DNA from 3 places in the Thioalkalivibrio sp. ALE10 genome. Region 3 is predicted to be linked to each of the others. Evidence: predicted binding sites of a transcription regulator. Region 3 holds the regulator's gene; each other region holds the start of a gene.
What was found. The regulator sigma-54, encoded in region 3, starts transcription at its own class of promoters, with help from an activator protein. The targets are predictions, from matches to a motif close to TGGCANGNTNCNTGCTT.
Positions count from the first base shown of each region.

Region 1 (2,246 bases), on a different contig from region 3:
CTCGGTGGGGCTCACGATGTTCGCGAACTGGGGGTTGACCTCGGAGTTGAGAAACTCGAAGTCGATGTCCATGACCGGCTCCCAGGCCTTGGTCATGTCCTCGAACGCGCCCTCGAGGATGCTGTGCACCACCCGCATCTCCATCGGGGTGAAGTCACGGCCCTCGATGCGGGTATAGAAGCGCCCGTCGCCGCCGAAGAAGTTGTCCACCAGGATGAACACCAGCTTGGGGTCGAACACGAACAGTCCGGTGCCATGCAGCGGATGCGCGCGTACCAGGTTCAGGCTGGTGGGCACGAACAGGGAGTGCATGTACTCGGAAAACTTGGTCAGCCGGGTGCCGCTGACCGAGATCTCGGCCGAACGCCGCAGCATGTTGAACAGCCGCACGCGCAGATGCCGCGCAAAACGCTCGTTGATCATCTCGAGCGTGGGCATGCGCCCGCGCACGATGCGATCCTGGGTGGCGAAATTGAACTCGCGCGCCTGACCGTCGTGGGGAAACTCTTCCTCCTCGGTCTCGACGTCGCCGGAATCGACGCCGTGCAGCAGCGCGTCGATCTCGTCCTGGCTCAGGATGTCGGTTTGCTGTGCCATGACGCGGCCTTACTGCATGACCAGTTCGGTGAACACCACGCGCTCCAGATCGGAGGGCGCTTCGCGCGACTCCAGGATCGCACGGACAGTGGCCGTCAGCTCCTCCGCCAGCGCTTCCTTGCCTTCCCGCGTGTTCAGCTCGGTATATTCCTGATCCGAGAGGATGCCGAGGATGTCGTTGCGGACTACGGGCAGGTGATCCTCCACGGCTTCCAGCACCGCCGGGTCGGTGGACACCAGACCGATCTGCACGCGCAGGAACTGCACGCTTCCCGGGGCATCGATGTTCACCGTCATGGGATCGAGCGACGAATAGTGGCGCTCGGGCGGCAGATCTTCCGCCGTTTCGTCAGCGTCCTGCGACAGCAGGTACCAGGCGGCCGCGCCCCCGCCGCCGGCGAGCAGAACCGCAACGACCAGGAGGATGATGATCATCCATTTCCTGCCGCCGCCCCCCTTGTTCTCCAGTTCGACTTCCTTCTCCGCCATGACACACCCGCATTGCGTGGATTCGCTGCCGGAACCCAAGCAAGCGCGGTGCCATGAATCATTACTGTTTTATAAACAGGGAGTTGAATCCATCTGAGGGGGTGTGGTGCGTTATCCGGAGGATCGAGCGCCCGGCGTATGCGTCAACGAACCGGACGCTCCATCGATGGAGAAGTCGAGATTCTGGCGGCCGGCCTGCCGGAACGGACCTCAGGCAAACAGGTCCACCCGCCGGTTGAGGAAGGAAAGGGTGCTGCCGGGGGCGACGGGACCTTCTTCGTCGTCGCTCTCTTCGCCCTCCGCACCCGTGGCGACGCCGGGTTCATCCCCGCTCCCGTAACCGTCGCCGGCCATCTCGGTATCCGCGGAATCGTCCGGCGGTTCATCCGAAACCGAGGCATCGGCAAGTTCGAGCCCGCTGTCGGCGAGACTGTCACGCAGGCGCGGCATTGCCGCTTCCAGCACCTCACGGGTCACGGGGTTGGTACTGAAGAACTGTACACTGGCACGGTCCCCCTCCATGCTGACCCGCACATCCAGGACCCCCAGCTGAGGCGGATGCAGTTTCATCTCGGTGCGCCCGCCGCGGGCCTGCGCCATCATCTGGATCTGCTCCGCAAGCTGGCGATCGCCCGAAGTCTGCAGCAGGCGGGTCAGATCCAGCCGCATCCCGCCGCCCCGCGCACCCTCGGCATCGGAGGCCTGGGCTGCCGGCTGGGCCAGTGCCTGGGCATTCTCACGGCCGCTGCGCGCCGATTCCGAGGCCTGCGTCAGCCACTGGGCCAGGACCTCGGTGGTCCCTTCACGCGAGCCACCGCCGGTCAGCGCCCCGGGAGCCAGTTCCTGCAGCCGCGACCCCGGGTTCTGCCCTTCCGGACCGGCCTGCAGGAACAGGCGCATCAGGGAAACCGGGATGCCGTCGCCCGCCGCTCCGGACCCGGGCCCGTCTTCCAGCAGACTGCGCAGCTCGCGGTCGTCGATCTCTCCGTCACCTTCCTCGCCGGTCAGCCAGCCGGGCGGCAATTGCATGCCGTCCACAGCGGTCAGATCCTGCCCTTGCAGGAGATCCTGGAACCGCTGGATCAGTCCTTCCAGATCCAGCTCGGCCAGCTCGGAATCATCCACCCCGAGCGCGCCCAGCATCGCTTCCAGCTGCGGGC
Region 1 is NZ_KB906454.1:74,511-76,756, forward strand. It holds gene fliM (flagellar motor switch protein FliM) at 1-597, opposite strand, end outside; gene fliL (flagellar basal body-associated protein FliL) at 607-1,086, opposite strand; gene F788_RS0109695 (flagellar hook-length control protein FliK) at 1,297-2,246, opposite strand, start outside.
Region 1: fliL (flagellar basal body-associated protein FliL) is a predicted target of sigma-54. The motif match lies at 1,124-1,140, and genes of this name have one in related genera.

Region 2 (2,246 bases), on a different contig from region 3:
TGCAGACGGCGGCCTTCGCCGCCGACATCGAGCGTCTGCGCCGCCGGGCCTGTACCGAGGCCTCAGGGCACCACGACCCCGCCCGGGCCGAGGAATGGTTTGCCTGTACCACCGCGCGCATCGACGCGATGAAGGAGATCGAGGATCTGCTGGAGATGCACCTGAACGAGTGCTGCTCGGCACGCATCACGGCGGATCGCGCGGACCTCGGCGCGGTGCGTGACCGGGTCGCGCAACTCGCCGAGTCGGAACTGCGCGACAGCGTCCCGTATGCGGTGTTCTTCGGCGCGCCGGAGGGCCTGGAGCCCGCGCAGGAGGAGGGCGATGCCGCACTCAACGTACCGATCGTCGGACACTCGGTGATGGACTTGGTGCAGCGCCAGGCGGCCCGGCTGCAGTCGGTGGAGGATGAACTGCATGCGGCACGCCAGGCCCTGGCCGAGCGCAAGACCATCGAGCGTGCCAAGGCGCTGCTGATCCAGCACCGCGGCCTCAGCGAGGACCAGGCCTACAAGCTCCTGCGCCAGACGGCGATGAACCAGAACCGGCGCCTGGCCGAGGTCGCCGAGGCGACCGTCGCGATGTCCGACCTGCTGGGCAAGGGCGGCCTGTAGCTAACTCCCCGGGAAACGGATGCCGGCCCTGTGGGAGCGGGCTTGCCCGCGAAGCACCTGCCAGTGTCCGCGACTGGCAGGGGCTTCGCCGCCAAGGCGGCTCCTACAGGTAGTGCACCAGCGCGGTTCATCTGCACCGCCGGTGTGCCCCAGGGTGGTGCCGCTTGCGAGTGATATTCCCCTGCGAAGATTCGATTGAGTACCGGGAACCGTCCGATTTTTCCGCGTCAGGATAGGCTTTGCGCCCTATCGGTCGATCAGCAACGGCTAATTGGCACACCTCCTGCAGGAATACCGGCAAGACGAGCCAACGGCGGTTCGTCGCCTGACAACAGGGAGACCCGACGACCGGGCCTCCCACGGGACTGGACAAAGGCGTCCATCACCCGGCTGCAAACGCGGCCGGGCTGATAGGACGCCTTTTTTCGTTTTTGGGATGTGTTTGCTGACAAGGGGAGTGAACCCGCAATGACCGATCACACGAATGACACGAAAAAGACCTCCGGCCTGTCGCGCCGGCGTTTCCTTCAGGCCGGCGGCGTTCTGGCAGGGGGCGCCGCCTTGGGGATGCATCCGGATTTTTTCCGGTCGGCGGCCTATGCCGGGGGATCCGAAGGGCTGGAAAAGACCAAGCTCGAGTTCGGATTTATCCCCTTGACGGATTGTGCTCCGCTCGTAGTCGCCCAGGAGAAGGGATATTTCGCTCGCCACGGGCTCGACGTCCATGTGGCCAAGGAGGCTTCCTGGGCCAATATTCGCGACAAGGTCTCCGTTGGGAGCCTGGATGGCGGGCACATGCTGGCGGGGATGCCGATCGCCGCGACGCTGGGCGTGGGTGCTACCCAGCGCAACACCATCACGGGGTTCAGCATGGACCTCAACGGCAACGCGATTACCGTTTCCAACGAGCTCTACGACCGGATGGTCGAGGCCGATCCGGAGGCTATGAACGAACGGCCGATTTCCGCGCGCGCCCTGAAGAAGGTCATCGATGCCGACCAGGCAGCGGGCCGTGCCCCGATGACCTTCGCCATGGTTTTCCCCGTATCCACGCATAACTATGAACTGCGCTACTGGATGGCCGCTTCCGGGATCAACCCGGATCGGGATGTCCGCCTGGTTGTGATCCCGCCACCCCAGATGGTGGCCAACCTGCGCGCGGGCAACATGGATGGCTACTGCGTCGGCGAGCCCTGGAACATGCGTGCGGTGGACATGGGTATCGGCAAGACCCTGGTCACCAACTACGAGATATGGAACAACAATCCGGAGAAGGTGTTTGGCGTACTGGAGAGCTGGGCGGAAGAACACCCGAATACGCACCAGGCAGCGTTGCGGGCCTTGATCGAGGCCAACGAGTGGATGGACAAGCCCGAGAATCGCGAAGAAGTGGTGCGCATCATTTCGGGCCGCCGTTTTGTCAACGCCCCTGAACACGTAGTGGCCATGTCGATGACGGGGACGCTCCAGTTCAATCCGGACGGAGACCCCGAACCCTTCCCGGACTTCAATGTGTTCCACCGTTACGCGGCCAGCTTTCCGTGGCGCTCGCATGCGGCCTGGTTTGTCACGCAGATGGTTCGTTGGGGGCAGCTGGAAGAGCCTGTGGATATGCGTGCGGTGGCCGAAAAG
Region 2 is NZ_KB906455.1:101,240-103,485, forward strand. It holds gene F788_RS0110705 (nitrate regulatory protein) at 1-614, shown strand, start outside; gene F788_RS0110710 (CmpA/NrtA family ABC transporter substrate-binding protein) at 1,083-2,246, shown strand, end outside.
Region 2: F788_RS0110710 (CmpA/NrtA family ABC transporter substrate-binding protein) is a predicted target of sigma-54. The motif match lies at 887-903, and genes of this name have one in related genera.

Region 3 (2,246 bases):
GCGTATCCAGCTCGGCGAGACGGCCGTGCGGGATCGCCACGCCATGGCCGAGCCCGGTGGAGCCCAGTTTTTCGCGGGCCGACATGGCTTCGAACGCGGCACTGGCCGCCAGTCCGTCCGCGGCCCCGTCCACCAGCAGATCGGCGAGGGTTTCCAGCGCTCGTTTCTTGCTGGAGCAGTCGGTTTCCAGTCCGATGCGCTCCGGGGTGATGAGCTCGGCCGGATTCATCGGCTTACTGGGGCTGTTCGCGGTTGCGCTGGGCGCCCTCGGCGCGATGATGATCCTTGACCTTCTCCTTGTGCTTGATCAGCTGGCGGTCGACCTTGTCGATCAGGCCGTCGATGGCGGCGTACATGTCATCGTGGCTGGCCTCGGCGTGGATGTGGTTGCCGCTGACCTGCAGATTCGCTTCCGCCTTGTTGTGCAGCTTCTGCGTCTTCTCGTGGTTCAGCACCACGTGCACGTCGATCACCTTGTCGAAGTGGCGTTCCAGCTTCTGGAATTTCTCGTTGACGTAGTCGCGCAGGGCGTCGGTGATGTCGACGTGGTGTCCGGTGAGATTGATCTGCATGGGTCAGGCTCCTTTCGGTTTGCTTCCGGTCGGCATGGCGGCCATCTGGCGGCGTTCGCTGGAGGATGGCAGGTTCATGCCCTCCCGGTATTTGGCCACGGTACGCCGGGCCACGTTGATGCCCCGATCCGCGAGGATCTGGGCGAGGCGGGAATCGCTGAGCGGTTTGCCCGGCGTTTCCTCTTCGATGAGTTCGCGGATCATGGCACGAATCGCGGTCGCGGAGCATTCCCCGCCGTCGCTGGTGCCCACGTGACTGGAGAAGAAATACTTGAATTCGAACACCCCGCGGGGGGTGTGCATGTATTTCTGCGTGGTCACCCGCGAGATCGTGGACTCGTGCATCTCCAGGGCTTCGGCGATGTCGCGCAGGATCAGCGGCTGCATCGCCACCTCGCCGTGTTCCAGGAACCCCTGCTGGCGTTCGACGATCGCGCGCGCCACGCGCAGCAGGGTGTCGTTGCGGCTGTGCAGGCTCTTGATGAACCATCGCGCCTCCTGCAGCTGATCGCGCATGAAGGCGCTGTCGCGGGCATCGGAGACCTGGCGGACCATGCCGGCGTAGAGGTCGTTGATGCGAATGCGCGGGGCGATCTCGGGATTCAGGTCGACCTGCCAGCCCCGGTCGGTATGACGCACGTAGACATCCGGGACCACGTATTCCGGCGGTGTCTCGCTGATCTGGGCGCCGGGGCGCGGGTTCAGCGTGCGGATCAGGTCCAGCGCCGCGGCCAGTTCGTCGCCATCGCGTACGCCGCTCTGGCGCTGCAGGGCCTTGTAGTCACGCCGGGCAAGGGCGTCCATGCCGTGTTCCAGGACCGCGCGCGCCGCCTCGCGCGAGGGCGCGTCCGGCGCCAGCTCACCCAGCTGGACCTCCAGGCACTCGCGCAGATCCAGCGAACCGACCCCCAGCGGGTCGCAGTGCTGCAACCAGTGGCGTACGGCCTCGACCTCGTCGGTGTCGACGGGGGGTTCTTCACTCCGGCTGATGGTCTCGGCCAGGGTCTCGACGTCGCCCTCGAGGTAGCCGTCGCCGTTGATGGTGTCGATCAGGGCGGCGCCGATGCGCTGGTCGCGCGGGGTCAGGTGCGACAGATGCAGCTGCCACAGCAGGTGATCCTGCAGCCCGCCGCCGTCGTCGTCCGAGGTGTTCTCCAGCGGGTCGCGGTCGTCCGGACCGCGCGGGCTGGCGCTGGCGTCGTAGATGTCTTCCCAGCGGCTGTCGGTCACCAGCTCGTCGGGGATGACGTCCTCCGAGCCGCCGGCATCCACCGTTTCGCCGGTGCCGGCGGCGTCGCTGCCGCTCTCGCCGTCGTCGGTGTTCGCGTCGCTGGCAGTGTCCGCGGTGTCCCCCGCGTCGGCACCGAGTTCGTCATCCTCGGCCTGTTCCAGCATGGGATTGCTTTCCAGCGCCTGCTGGATCTCGGCCTGGAGCTCCAGCGTCGACAGCTGCAGCAGCCGGATGGCCTGCTGCAGCTGCGGCGTCATGGTCAGCGTCTGACCGAGCTGCAGATTCAGCCCGGGCTTCAGCATGAGTTGGGAAAGGCGTTGGTCACCATAAGTGAATAGTAATCCCTTGCTGCGGGCTTGTGCACCGTCCGGGTGCGGCGGTCGGTGTCACAGGCGGAAGTTTTCGCCGAGGTAGACCTCGCGCACGCGGGCGTCGGCCAGCAG
Region 3 is NZ_KB906450.1:433,903-436,148, forward strand. It holds gene F788_RS0102130 (PTS sugar transporter subunit IIA) at 1-229, opposite strand, end outside; gene hpf (ribosome hibernation-promoting factor, HPF/YfiA family) at 234-572, opposite strand; gene F788_RS0102140 (RNA polymerase factor sigma-54) at 576-2,105, opposite strand; gene lptB (LPS export ABC transporter ATP-binding protein) at 2,190-2,246, opposite strand, start outside.